2 linked regions of the Gloeocapsopsis sp. IPPAS B-1203 genome follow. The main gene of each other region encodes a partner of the protein of the gene in region 2 in a complex. Links are inferred from orthologs where the notes say so. Each region holds a gene or a part of one and is shown on either strand. Other genes may lie near its edges. The genes, in order: secY and secA.

Region 1 (6,877 bases), on a different replicon or contig from region 2:
TGGAAGGAATCGCCACTAGAGGTAATAATCTCAATTTTGGTGATTTTGGTCTCCAAGCTTTAGAACCCGCTTGGATCACTTCACGTCAAATCGAAGCTTCACGTCGGGCAATGACTCGCTATATTCGTCGTGGTGGCAAAATTTGGATTCGCATATTTCCTGATAAACCTGTAACGATGCGCCCAGCAGAAACGCGGATGGGTTCAGGTAAAGGTTCTCCTGAATATTGGGTGGCAGTTGTTAAGCCAGGACGAATTTTGTTTGAAATTGCCGGCGTTCCCGAAGAAACAGCACGGGAAGCAATGCGTTTAGCAATGTATAAGCTACCAATTAAAACAAAGTTTGTTGTGCGTTCAGAGGATGAGGTTTAGAGTATGCCACTTCCGAAAATTTCCGAAGCAAGAAATTTAAGTGATGAAGAAATAGTTGCCCAAATCACTGCCTTGAAGAAGCAACTATTTCAACTGCGCCTCCAAAAAGCCACGCGACAGTTGGAAAAACCACATCAGTTTAAGCACGCTAGACATCAACTAGCACAATTACTCACTGTGGAACACGAAAGAAAAGCAGCAGCACAATCTCAGTCTGGTGCAAAAGAATAGGTAACTATGGCAATTAAAGAACGAGTTGGCGTTGTAGTCAGCGACAAAATGGCAAAAACGGTGGTCGTCGCCGTTGAAAACCGCGCTTCTCATCCCAAATATGGAAAAATCGTCGTCCAAACGCGGCGCTATAAAGCTCACGACGAAGCAAATGAATGTAAAGAAGGCGATCGCGTCCGCATTCAAGAAAGTAGACCTCTCAGCCGCACAAAACGCTGGGTGGTTAAAGAAATCCTTAGTAGTGCCACTACTAGCTAGACAATCGGGAGATTAGCTGTGATTCAACCCCAGTCTTACCTTAATGTTGCTGATAACAGCGGTGCGCGAAAATTGATGTGCATTCGTGTTATGGGTGCAGGTAATCGCCGTTATGGCGGTGTCGGCGATGTAATTATCGCTGTAGTCAAAGATGCCATTCCGAATATGGCAGTGAAAAAATCAGATGTTGTGCGTGCAGTGATTGTCCGGACGCGTAAAGGATTGCGTCGCGATAGTGGCATGAGTATTCGTTTTGATGACAATGCAGCAGTCATTATCAATGCCGATGGTAATCCTCGCGGTACTCGTGTTTTTGGACCAGTTGCCCGCGAACTGCGCGACAAAAACTATACGAAAATTGTTTCCCTGGCTCCGGAGGTGCTGTAATGGCTGCACAGAAGAATGGATCTACACCGATTCGCTACAAAATGCACGTCAAAACCGGAGATACCGTACAAGTGATCTCAGGTAGCGACAAGGGCAAAGTCGGTGAAGTCCTCAAGACATTTCCTAAATTAAGCAAAGTGATCGTTCAAGGCGTGAATGTCAAAACCAAGCACGTCAAACCCACACAAGAGGGCGAATCCGGTCGCATTGTAACTTCAGAAGCACCGATTCATAGCTCTAATGTCATGCTCTACTCGACAAAGCAAAACGTTGCTAGTCGCGTTTGCTACACCTTTAACGAGCAAGGACGTAAAGTCCGCATGCTCAAAAAAACTGGTGAAATCCTTGATAAATAGCTTAATTTTCCTGACCAAGACCAGGAAGTAGTAGAAGTAAAAACTATGACAGCACGACTCAAAAGCTTATACCAAGAACAGATAGTCCCGCAGTTGATGGAGCAGTTTCAGTATATAAATATCCATCAAGTGCCAAAGTTGACAAAAGTAACAGTAAATCGAGGTTTGGGCGAAGCCGCACAAAACGCGAAAGCGCTTGAATCGTCCATTAACGAGATTGCCACAATTACAGGTCAAAAACCCGTTGTTACGCGTGCCAAAAAAGCGATCGCTGGCTTTAAAATTCGCCAAGGTATGCCAGTTGGCTTGATGGTGACATTGCGTGGCGAACGGATGTATGCCTTTGTAGACAGACTTGTTAACTTGGCATTACCTCGTATTCGTGACTTTCGCGGTATCAGCCCTAAAAGCTTTGACGGACGCGGTAACTATACCCTTGGTGTTCGCGAACAACTGATTTTCCCAGAAGTTGATTACGACAGCATCGATCAAATTCGGGGTATGGATATTTCCATTATCACTACAGCAAAAAACGATGAAGAAGGTCGCGCATTGCTCAAAGCAATGGGAATGCCTTTTCGGGATCAATAACGTTTATTAAGAGGAAACGATGGCGGCTAACGACACAATTGCAGATATGCTGACGCGCATCCGCAATGCAAATATGGCGCGGCATCAGACAACACAGATACCAGCCACAAAAATGACCCGCAGCATTGCTCAAGTATTAAGGGAAGAAGGCTTCATTGCCGATTTTGAAGAGACAGGCGAAGGCGTTAAACGCAATTTAGTCATCTCACTCAAATATAAAGGCAGAAATCGCCAACCTTTGATCACTGCCTTGAAGCGAATTAGTAAACCAGGTTTACGAGTTTACTCTAACCGCAAAGAGCTACCACGGGTACTCGGAGGCATCGGGATTGCGATTATTTCTACTTCTAGCGGCATCATGACCGACCGAGAAGCCCGACGTCAAGGCTTGGGTGGTGAAGTGCTTTGCTATGTTTGGTAAGACAGCTAGCTATTAGCTGGTTGATTAGGAGTTAATAAGTCATGTCTCGAATTGGTAAGCGCCCAATTACGATTCCCGCCAAAGTCCAAGTGACTATTGACGGGTCACAAGTTAAAGTCAAAGGTCCGAAAGGCGAACTCTCGCGCATGCTGCCAGCCGCAGTAACAATCGCCCAAGAGGGTGAAACATTACTAGTTAAACGAGTTGATGACTCGCGAACAGCCCGTCAGATGCATGGTTTGGCTCGCACCTTGGTTGCCAATATGATTGATGGAGTCTCGCAAGGATTTCAACGTAGGTTAGAAATTCAAGGAGTTGGCTATCGTGCTGCAGTTCAAGGTCGCAACCTCACACTTAACGTAGGATACAGCCATCCAGTTCAAATCGAGCCTCCTGAAGGAATTCAATTGGCAGTAGAAAATAATACCAACGTTATTGTTAGTGGTTTTGATAAAGAACTAGTAGGCAATACGGCGGCAAAAATTCGCGATGTTCGCCCTCCAGAACCTTACAAAGGAAAAGGCATTCGCTATTCTGGTGAATTTGTCAGACGCAAAGCTGGTAAGGCAGGTAAGAAGTAATGAAGTTAGATCGCAGAGAATCTAAAAAGATTCGCCATCGTCGCATTCGTGGGAAAGTGAATGGTTCCTCAGAACGCCCTCGTTTAGCAGTGTTTCGTTCCCATCAGCATATCTATGCTCAAGTAATTGACGATACACAACACCATACAATTGTTTCGGCTTCAACGCTCGATCCAGATTTAAAACCATCCCTGAAATCTGGTGCTACTTGTGAGGCATCTACAGAGGTCGGTAAATTAATTGCGCAGCGATCGCTAGAAAAAGGTATATCAAAAGTCGTGTTTGATCGTGGTGGTAATCTCTATCACGGTCGCGTTAAAGCCTTAGCTGAAGCCGCACGCGAAGCGGGATTAGATTTTTAATTGTGCTGGTGGCTAACCAATCATTAGCAACAAGCATGAAATTACTAGAAAGGATACAAACTATGGCAACTGGTGGTCGTCGTAAAAGTAACCGCGCAAAAGAAAAAGAAACAAATTGGCAAGAGCGAGTTATTCAAATTCGCCGCGTTAGTAAAGTTGTAAAAGGTGGTAAAAAACTCAGCTTTCGTGCAGTTGTTGCCGTTGGTAACGAACGCGGTCAAGTCGGAATCGGCGTTGGTAAAGCTGGAGATGTCATTGGTGCTGTCAAAAAAGGTGTTGCTGATGGAAAAAAACACCTGATTGATGTTCCACTTACAAACTCTAACTCAATTCCACATCCGACCAATGGTAGCGGTGGTGGGGCAAAAGTAATGATGCGCCCTGCAGCACCAGGAACAGGCGTAATTGCTGGTGGAGCCGTTCGTACTGTATTAGAACTTGCTGGCGTGCGCAATATTCTAGCAAAGCAACTAGGTTCTAATAATCCACTTAATAATGCTAGAGCCGCCGTTGACGCGCTATCGACTTTACGGACTTTTTCAGAAGTCGCAGAAGAGCGTGGCGTTCCAATCGAGAATCTCTACGCCTAAACTCACAAGTTAAATAATTTTGTCCAACTCAGAACTAGCATCAAGTCAATGAGACTAACTGATCCTAAGCCTCAAGCAGGCTCAAAAAAACGCCGTCGTCGTGTTGGTCGTGGTATTTCTGCTGGTCAAGGAGCAAGTGCAGGTCTAGGTATGCGCGGGCAAAAAGCTCGTTCGGGTAGCAGCACCAGACCAGGCTTTGAAGGCGGTCAACAACCTTTATATCGCCGCATTCCGAAGCTAAAAGGCTTTCCGATCGTTAATCGTAAGCAGTACACTACGATCAATGTATATAAGCTGGCATCACTTCCTGCCAACACAGAGGTAAATCTAGCTTCATTACGCGAAGCTGGAATCATTACTGCTGTAAAAGGACCACTAAAAATTTTGGGTGATGGGGAATTAAATGTTCCTTTACAAGTTCAAGCAGCAGCTTTCACAAAGCAAGCACGGGAAAAAATTACCGCAGCTGGTGGAAATTGCGAACTCGAATCGTCCAAAGTATAAGTATCCTGTTTTTTGGTAGACGAGTACCTTAAACAGCGCCAGCTAGATGATAAAAAAGGTACCTCTTTATGATCAGTAGAGACAAAGCCCCGACGGCGCAAGAAACTTTTATGCAGATGGCACAAGCAGCTGGTTTACGAAGGCGGCTGCTTGTCACTGTTGGTATTTTAATGTTGGCTCGCCTTGGCGTTTTCTTGCCTGTTCCAGGAATTAATCGCGATTTATTTGCTCAAGCAAGTCAAACTGGCAATAATGCTTTATTCGGTTTCTTAGATATCTTCTCTGGAGGCGGACTTTCTACCTTAGGAGTTTTTGCTCTAGGAATTTTACCGTATATTAATGCTTCCATTATCATCCAATTGTTGACTGCTGCTATTCCAGCTTTAGAAAATCTTCAGAAAAATGAAGGTGAGGCTGGACGAAGAAAGATCTCACAAATTACGCGTTATGTGTCTTTAGGTTGGGCAATTCTCCAAAGTATCTTTATTGCTGCTTTTTGGTTGCAACCTTATGCTTTTAACCCAGGACCTGTCTTTGTCGCCGAAACGGCGATCGCACTAGTAGCAGGTTCTATGTTTATCATGTGGGCGTCTGAATTAATTACCGAACGAGGTGTTGGTAACGGAGCATCTCTTTTGATTTTTGTCAATATTGTTGCTTCCTTGCCAAGAGCCTTAGGAGACACGATCGCATTTGCTCAAACTGGCAGTCGAGAAGCAGTAGGAGGCGTTGTTGTCCTGCTATTAGTCTTTCTCGTCATGATTGTTGGTATTGTCTTTGTGCAAGAAGGAACCCGTAGAATTCCGATTATTTCTGCACGCAGACAAGTTGGTCGGCGCTTTTTTCAAGAACAGCGTAGCTACCTACCTTTACGACTGAATCAAGGCGGCGTTATGCCGATCATTTTTGCTTCGGCTGTTTTAATATTGCCAGCGTCTTTAGCAAGTTTCACGCGCAATGAATTCCTTTTAAGAATTGCTAATTATCTCAGTCCAAATGGTCCTACGCCTTGGGTCTACGCTCTAGCTTATCTTGTTTTAATTCTCTTTTTCAGTTACTTCTACGCTACTTTGATTGTTAATCCAGTAGATTTAGCACAAAACTTAAAGAAAATGGGAGCTACCATTCCTGGAATTCGCCCAGGTCGAGCGACAAGTGAGTATGTAGAACGAGTCTTGAATCGATTAACTTTTTTGGGAGCAATCTTTTTAGGTCTAGTAGCAATTGTGCCAACGGCTGTCGAAAGTGCGACTCAAGTCCGAACATTTCAAGGATTAGGTGCAACGTCTTTACTGATTTTGGTTGGTGTTGCTATTGACACAGCAAAACAAATTCAAACATACGTCATTTCACAACGTTATGAAGGAATGGTGAAACAATAGTGACGCGATTGATTTTCCTGGGAGCGCCAGGTGCTGGTAAAGGGACTCAAGCTGAAACTTTGGCTCACCACAGGAATATTCCTCATATATCAACTGGTGATATTTTGCGCCAAGCCATGCAAAAGCAAACGCCCTTGGGTGTTAAAGCGCAAGACTATGTTTCGCGTGGTGAATTAGTTCCCGACCAACTGGTTAATGACTTAGTCAAGGAACGCCTTGATGAACCGGATACTGAGCAAGGATGGATTCTTGATGGATTCCCGCGCAAAGTTAGTCAAGCAAGCTTCTTGGATAAACTGCTACAAGAAAAGCATAACCATCAAGTTGTGCGAGTTGTTAACTTGGAAGTACCTGATGATATTTTAATGGCACGATTATTAGCACGCGGTCGTGCAGATGATAACGAGGAAGTTATTCGGCGGCGTTTAGAAGTTTACCGCGAACAAACTGCACCTCTGATCGATTTTTACCGCGATCGCCAACAACTTATTTCTGTAAACGGCGATCAATCTTTGGATGAAGTCACTGCTGAACTACTCGACGTGATTGATTCTTGAGAAGCATGTTGAATTTAGAAGCATCGGTAGTAATACAGTTAACTTCAAATTACAGCTTACTGCCAGCTTCTAGTTTTACATCTCAAATCCCAAGTCAATCTTTAATAAGATATATTAATAGTAATTTGGGATGTTTTAAGGTTTGTCATCGCTCAAAACAACGATGATGCTATTAGCTGCTTTGGATGACAAACAGCTTATTGAGTTGAGGAAAATTCAAATTGTCTAAACAAGATTTAATTGAGATGGAAGGCACGGTAACTGAATCCTTGCCTAATGCAATGTT
Region 2 (7,277 bases):
CGCTCTCAAACCAGGTGGTAAGTTGCTATTAGAATTGCAAAGCTTGTACCGAATTTTGAAAGAATTTCGGGCTAATGCTGTGACAGAGCGTGATTGCAATTATTTAATTGATCGTACTCGCTTTGATGTATTTACCAATAGAACTTATACCAAGCGTACTGTTATTCGTGATGGGCAAGTACGGCAAATGAATTACTTTGTACGTCACTTCACTTTTACTGAATTACGCGATTGGTTGTTACAAACTGGTTTTCAAGAAGTACAAGGTTATGGAAATAACGGTGAACCACTAACACTGGATAGCCGCAGAATGATTGTATTAGCAATTAAATGACAACTCAGATGAACTTAGATCGTCCACTGCGTGTAGTGACCTACACTGATTCTGAGGGAATTGGTGGTGCAGAAATTAGTCTTGGTCATCTTGTTGCCCAGGTATCAGATAGCATCGCCGCTACTGTTATGGGAACTTCAAAGCAAGTTGTAGATGCGATCGCCTCGCGTCGTCCCCAAGCAACGCGTGTTATTGTTACGCCTAATCATCCTTGGTCATTTGCCGCCCATTATAGGGCACTGTACCGCTTACGTCCTGATATTATCCATTTGAACCTTTGTACGCCGTGGCAAGGTGCAACAGGCTTATTTGCTGCGCTTTTACTTCCTAACACGCGAGTTGTACGTGTCGATCAATTACCCCTAAGAACTACCGATCCTACGACTTTATTACGAACGCGAATGCTATCTTTGCGTGTTGATGCTCATGTTGCAGTTGGTAAAGCAAGCGCCCGACAAATGGAAGATTTTTATGCCTTAGGACGCAATACAGTTATTTCCATACCCAACGGCGTACCAGATATTGTACCTCCCCAACCACCACAGCCCAAGCGTGAAATTGTTGTGGGTAGCGTCGGACGATTAGATGCAATGAAAGCTCATGATGTATTACTACGAGCAATAGCTAAAGTTGAAAAAGTGCAAGTCGTTATTCTCGGTGAAGGTGGGCAACGTCAAGAACTCGAACAACTTGCACAAAAATTAGGTATCAGCGATCGCTTAAAAATGCCAGGTTGGGTTGACAATCCGCGTAGCTACTTAGCTAATTTTGATATTTTTGTTTTACCATCACGGTCTGAGGGGTTTCCGCTGGCGATCGTTGAAGCAATGCTAGCGGCGTGTCCTGTGATTGCGACTCGTGTAGGAAGTGTGTCAGAAGCCGTTATCGATGGCGAGACTGGCATTTTGGTCGCTCAAGATGATGTTGATGGGCTGGCAAGCGCAATCTGTCACTTACGAGACAATCCAGAACTGCGCTGGCGCTTTGGGCAAAAAGGGCAAGAAATAGCAGCTAAAAGCTTTACTGCAGAAGTTATGGCGACTCAATATGAACGACTGTGGTATGAAGTGAGAACAACTGCTTCCCGATCTCGATTGATTGTACCGCGTCCTTGTGACTGAGTAAAAAGTGTGAATTATCAGCAACTCAGCGAATACTATTGAATTGTTCTATTGCTATATTCAGCAAAGCTCGAATGTGATGAGGGGGCGATCGGATGATGCAAAAACCATACTGGACTAGGAAGCGATCGCGCGCAGCGCAGCATCGGAGGCGATCGCAATTTTTTCTACTAGTCATTTTGCTGTGGAGTATCCTGATGGGTTGGGGGCTAGCGATCGCCACAGCCCAGCCTTCTCCTCAACAAGAGGCAGCTACAGAAGAAATTGGTACTGTAGATATCGTGCCGTCACGCTATCAATTAGGACAAGAACTTTATCTAGAAAATTGTGCGAGTTGCCATATTGCTTTACCTCCCGCAGTTATGCCAACTCAAACTTGGCAAAGGCTATTGCAAGATCAGCAGCACTACGGTGTCACACTTCCGCAACTAGTCGATCCACCACGTTTACTGATTTGGAACTATCTACGTAATTTCTCACGTCCTTTGCTTAAGGAAGAACCCACACCTTACCGTGTTGGAGAATCGCGTTATTTCAAAGCCTTGCATCCTAACATTAAACTACCCCGCCCCGTCGATGTCAGTAGCTGTGTGAGCTGCCATTCTGGTGCAACAGAATACAATTTTCGGCGTCTATCACCTGAGTGGGAAGCATCACAGTAAGTCTCAGGCAGAGGACAAGCAAGATGTCTACCCCACAATATAAATTGTTATTTTTTTACTTTGTGAAAATAAAAAATGAGGAGTGTGAGAGATGAGAATTAAAGAAATTTTAGCGACTTCAGCTTTGGTTGTGTTAGCCGCACCTACTCCAGTCAACGCGCAACTGATTCCTCAACCGTGGGTTTCTGTAGGTGGCAGGGAAGGTGATGTAACATTTTCTGTAGGGGCAAGAGTCTTTGATTTGGGTGTTGAATTAGGTAGAGGACCAGATAGTTCTTCTGGCGTAGATGTGCTCAAATTTTTTGGTTTACCTGTGATTTCTCCTTACGTTGGTATTGGTTTATATTCTGACGATCAAGGTATAGCTTTGTCGGGTGGTTTACAGGTAGACACAGCTAGTAACTTAGTTGTCGGTGTTGGCTATAACTCAGTTCGGGGAGTCAACGGTCAAGTAGGAATTCGATTTTAGTTGCAGGGCGATCCGCACCTTAATTGCCACCCTTCCTGAGAGCAAGATGATACGATGGATATAGTCTAAACTTAGAGCATCTAGCCAAGACAGACTAATAAGATGTTTGAGTTTTTAGCTGTAATTCACTTGTAGACGTGTATTCAATCAAAAATCAAGTGCTTGCAGTTTGCTAACTCCATCTTTATGCTCAAAAATCAGAATAATTTCTAAAGTTTCCTTTACCTGCCATGCTGAAAAACTTGCTGGGCGACCCTAACGCTCGTAAGCTCAAAAAATTCCAGCCTTACGTTACAGAAGTCAACCTCCTTGAGGAAGACATTCAAGCACTTTCCGATCAGCAACTTAGTAGCAAAACAGCAGAGTTTAAGCAGCGGTTGGATAAAGGCGAAACCTTGGACGATCTGCTGCCAGAAGCTTTTGCAGTAGTGCGAGAAGCGGGAAGACGAGTGCTAGGAATGCGTCACTTTGATGTACAAATTCTCGGTGGAACAATCCTACATCAAGGTCAGATCGCCGAAATGAAAACTGGAGAAGGCAAAACGTTGGTATCAACGCTTCCTGCTTACCTCAATGCCATTTCAGGAAAAGGCGTACATATTGTTACAGTTAACGACTACTTGGCACGCCGTGACGCTGAGTGGATGGGTCAAATTCATCGTTTCTTGGGGCTGAGTGTCGGCTTGATTCAAGCAGGAATGGGACCATCAGAACGCAAGAAAAACTATGATTGCGATATTACCTATGTCACAAACAGCGAGGTAGGCTTTGACTACTTGCGCGATAATATGGCTTCTTCCATTCAGGAAGTTGTACAACGTCCTTTTAACTACTGTGTGATTGACGAAGTTGATTCAATTCTCGTAGACGAAGCACGGACGCCTCTGATTATTTCTGGACAAGTTGAACGTCCAACAGAAAAATATTTGCAAGCCGCCCAAGTCGCTGCTGCGCTACAAAAAGAGGAACACTACGAAGTTGATGAAAAAGCTCACAACGTCATTTTAACGGATGAAGGTTTCGCAGCAGCAGAAGAAATGCTGCAAGTTAAAGATTTATACGATCCTAACGACCCTTGGGCACACTACATCTTTAACGCACTTAAGGCAAAAGAACTGTTCGTCAAAGACGTTAAATATATTGTCCGTAATGATGAAGTCATAATTGTGGATGAGTTCACAGGACGAGTTCTTCCAGGAAGGCGCTGGAGTGATGGACTACACCAAGCAATCGAAGCAAAAGAAAGAGTTGAAATTCAACCAGAAACACAAACTTTAGCAACAATTACTTATCAAAACTTGTTTTTGCTGTATCCCAAATTAGCAGGGATGACCGGAACAGCAAAAACAGAGGAAGCAGAGTTTGAAAGAATTTATAAGTTAGAAGTGACGATTATTCCGACAAATCGTCCTACCAGACGTCAAGACGTATCTGACGTGGTATATAAAACAGAACGAGGTAAGTGGCAGGCGATCGCCGAAGAATGTACCGAAATGCACGAACAAGGTCGCCCTGTTTTAGTAGGAACCACAAGTGTCGAAAAATCGGAATATCTCAGTGCCTTATTAAGTCAACGTAACGTACCGCACAACTTACTCAATGCCCGACCGGAGAACGTCGAACGCGAGTCGGAAATTGTAGCCCAAGCTGGTCGTAAAGGCGCTGTCACAATTGCAACAAACATGGCGGGTCGCGGAACCGATATTATTCTCGGTGGTAATGCGGATTACATGGCACGACTTAAGCTGCGCGAATACTTTATGCCTCGGATTGTGCAACCCGAAGATGAAGATATTTTTGCAGTAGAAAGAGCATCAGGTTTACCCGCATCAAGTAGTGGTAGCGGTCAAGGTTTTGTTCCTGGCAAGAAAGTCAAAACATGGAAAGCCTCACCGCAGATTTTCCCAACTCAGCTATCGCGGGAATTGGAGCAACAACTGAAAACAGCAGTAGAATTTGCTGTAAGAGAGTATGGCGAGCGCAGTTTACCTGAACTCGCGGCTGAAGATAAAGTCGCAGTTGCAGCAGAAAAAGCGCCGACTGACGATCCTGTGATTCAAAAGCTGCGAGAAGTTTATAATGCTCTGTTACGCGAATACGAGCAATTTACATCCCGCGAACATGATGAGGTTGTGCAACTTGGTGGCTTGCATGTCATTGGAACGGAACGTCACGAGTCACGCCGTATTGATAACCAATTGCGGGGACGCGCCGGAAGACAAGGCGACCCTGGTTCGACGCGCTTTTTCTTGAGTTTGGAAGATAACTTACTGCGGATTTTTGGCGGCGATCGCGTTGCGGGCTTGATGAGTGCCTTTAAGGTTGAAGAAGATATGCCCATTGAGTCTAAGATGCTGACTCGCAGTTTAGAAGGCGCGCAAAAGAAAGTCGAAACGTACTACTACGACATCCGTAAGCAGGTGTTTGAGTACGACGAGGTGATGAATAACCAGCGTCGAGCAATTTATGCTGAACGTCGCCGCGTTCTTGAAGGTTTGGACTTGAAAGAGTTGGTGATTAAGTACGCCGAAAAAACGATGGATGAAATTGTGGATTATTATATTAATCCCGATTTGCCATCAGAAGAGTGGGATCTGACAAATTTGGTGAGCAAGGTCAAAGAATTTGTTTATCTTCTGGCTGATTTAGAACCGAATCAGATGGAAGATCTTTCGGTAAGTGAAATTAAAACTTTCCTTCACGAGCAAGTACGAATTGCGTATGATGTTAAGGAAGCACAGGTCGATCAAATTCAACCAGGATTAATGCGTCAAGCTGAGCGATTCTTTATTTTGCAGCAGATTGATACTTTGTGGCGCGAACATTTACAACAAATGGATGCGTTGCGCGAATCGGTAGGATTGCGCGGTTATGGACAAAAAGATCCATTAATTGAGTACAAGAGCGAAGGATATGAGTTGTTTTTGGATATGATGACTAATATTCGCCGAAATGTGGTATACTCCTTGTTCCAATTCCAGCCGCAAGTTCAACCAGCGATGCAAGCGCCATCAGGAATGGTTTGATTGTATCAATGTGTTAGGTGTTCTCAAACCTTTAAATATTGTGAGTCCTTAACAGGCATATTTTTTAGCAGCCCACTAACGTGGGTTTTCTTGTTACGGCATAGGCAGGCTAGAAGCCTACCCTACAAAAAAAACATCAAATCACTGTGGGATGGGCATCTTGTGTTCACTTTTATCTGAGAAATGCCTAAATTGCGTCTTAAATTGTGGATAAAACGTCAGCCTGACTTGCTGATAACGCTAGTACGCGGTGCGGGAGTAGCACTCAGTGTGCAAATTATTAGTATTGGCACAATCTATGCATCCCAAATTTTGCTGGCTCGTTGGATGGGAGTTACTGAGTATGGCATTTATGATTTTGCGATCGCACTGAGTCTTTCTCTGGCGTTTATCGCAGGGTTAGGCTTACCAACTGCTGTTTTACGATTTATTCCTGAATACCGTGTTAAGCAAGATTGGGCACATTTGCGGGGAATTATTCGCGGGAGTTGGCAACAAACTTTGATTGCTAGCTTAATTACAGTAGCATTTAGCACAGCTGTTTTATTGTGGTTAGCGCTGTATCAAAGATTAGATTATTCGCAAACACTCCTGATCGGTATTTGGATTGTGCCTTTGATCGCATTGGCAAATCTTCTGCAACAAATTATTAGAGCCTTCCAGCAAATGACGCTTGCTTATGCTCCATATCTAATTATTTATCCCTTAGTTTTAATTGGCATTGCGTTCGTTTGGCAATTACACCAAAGTTTGAACAGCACAGTCGTCATTAGCTTGTCAATACTGTCAATGTTGATAGTTTTAACTCTTCAGGCGTTGCTTTTTCAGCAAAAGTTAAATACCGAAGTTGAGCAAGCTAAGCCAGTTTATGCGATGAGTCAGTGGTGGAGAGTTGCACTACCATTGATGTTATTTGATGGCTCATCTGTTATTCTGAGTCAAACTGATACATTGATGCTCGGAGTGATGCTTGGAGCCAAAGCGGTTGGTGTTTATGGTGCTGCGCTGAAAACATCGCTTTGGGTTAACTTTATCCTCAAAGCCGTAAATGCAATTTCTGCTCCGATGATCGCTGCACTATATGCTCAAGGCGATCGCCAAGGATTGCAACAATTAATTTCTACAATTGCTCGATGGATGTTTTATCCGGCGTTAGTTATTGGTATAGGTCTAATTATTTTTGCTACGCCTATGCTGCAATTATTTGGATCAGAATTCACGGTCGCTAAAGAATCTTTGATCATTCTCATTTTAGGGCAACTTATTAACGTTGGGACAGGCTCAGTAGGATATTTATTGATGATGACAGGACATCAAACTCAGGCAGCATTGGTAATGGGAGCAACTGCTATTGTCAACGTCGTTTTAAATTTAATTGGCATCCACTGGTTAGGAATTGTCGGTGCTGCACTAGCCACTGCATTTTCAATGATGTTGTGGAATTTTTGGCTTCATACTCTAGTCGTGAAACATCTGAACGTTCGCCCCTCAATTCTGGCAGCTTTTCAAACGTAACGGTTAGAGTCCTGAATATCAGATTTCTTGCATTAATCACTCGTATTTAGAACTTGTCATTTTTAGTTCTCAAGGCATTCAGGCAAAAAAACATCAATGAAAATTAAAGTCATCAACCCTAATACCACTGCAAGCATGACACAAAAGATT

Evidence for each region.
Region 1: the proteins of secA (region 2) and secY are in contact, whole or in part, in a crystal structure (PDB 3DIN), measured with the Thermotoga maritima proteins. The link is inferred for Gloeocapsopsis sp. IPPAS B-1203 from one-to-one orthologs. Residues at the interface, in WP_004082002.1 of Thermotoga maritima: Glu261, Ala262, Arg263, Lys300, Ala301, Arg302, Thr303, Ile304, Ile305, Leu323, Tyr324, Asp325, Pro326, Val329, Ser330, Tyr333, Ile336, Lys340, Phe345, Val349, Glu363, Phe364, Tyr374, Ser375, Gly376, Gly377, Glu393, Ile395, Thr482, Ser483; in WP_004081795.1 of Thermotoga maritima: Glu108, Gly109, Glu110, Glu111, Ala236, Glu237, Arg238, Arg239, Ile240, Thr241, Ile242, Gln243, Tyr244, Ala245, Arg246, Arg247, Val248, Thr249, Gly250, Arg251, Arg252, Val253, Tyr254, Gly256, Ala257, Ser258, Thr259, Tyr260, Leu261, Pro262.

What each region holds. Positions count from the first base shown.
Region 1 is NZ_PEIG01000006.1:26,492-33,368, forward strand. What follows is about bases 3,925-6,877. They hold secY (preprotein translocase subunit SecY), read left to right. Parts: upstream 3,925-4,720; coding sequence 4,721-6,034; downstream 6,035-6,877. Other genes in these bases: rpsE (30S ribosomal protein S5), read left to right, coding at 3,925-4,148; rplO (50S ribosomal protein L15), read left to right, coding at 4,197-4,652; CSQ79_RS11930 (adenylate kinase), read left to right, coding at 6,034-6,591; infA (translation initiation factor IF-1), read left to right, coding at 6,813-6,877. In the rest of the region: rplP (50S ribosomal protein L16), read left to right, coding at 1-371; rpmC (50S ribosomal protein L29), read left to right, coding at 375-602; rpsQ (30S ribosomal protein S17), read left to right, coding at 609-860; rplN (50S ribosomal protein L14), read left to right, coding at 879-1,247; rplX (50S ribosomal protein L24), read left to right, coding at 1,247-1,603; rplE (50S ribosomal protein L5), read left to right, coding at 1,649-2,194; rpsH (30S ribosomal protein S8), read left to right, coding at 2,214-2,615; rplF (50S ribosomal protein L6), read left to right, coding at 2,657-3,196; rplR (50S ribosomal protein L18), read left to right, coding at 3,196-3,558; more of rpsE, read left to right, coding at 3,621-3,924. UniProt on the Escherichia coli protein: The central subunit of the protein translocation channel SecYEG. Consists of two halves formed by TMs 1-5 and 6-10.
Region 2 is NZ_PEIG01000023.1:26,688-33,964, forward strand. The notes cover bases 2,460-5,812. They hold secA (preprotein translocase subunit SecA), read left to right. Parts: upstream 2,460-2,816; coding sequence 2,817-5,612; downstream 5,613-5,812. Other genes in these bases: CSQ79_RS25730 (hypothetical protein), read left to right, coding at 2,460-2,586; CSQ79_RS25740 (flippase), read left to right, coding at 5,796-5,812. Also shown: CSQ79_RS25715 (class I SAM-dependent methyltransferase), read left to right, coding at 1-334; CSQ79_RS25720 (glycosyltransferase), read left to right, coding at 331-1,455; CSQ79_RS25725 (diheme cytochrome C), read left to right, coding at 1,551-2,117; more of CSQ79_RS25730, read left to right, coding at 2,209-2,459; more of CSQ79_RS25740, read left to right, coding at 5,813-7,127; CSQ79_RS25745 (aspartate/glutamate racemase family protein), read left to right, coding at 7,224-7,277. UniProt on the Escherichia coli protein: Required for protein export, interacts with the SecYEG preprotein conducting channel.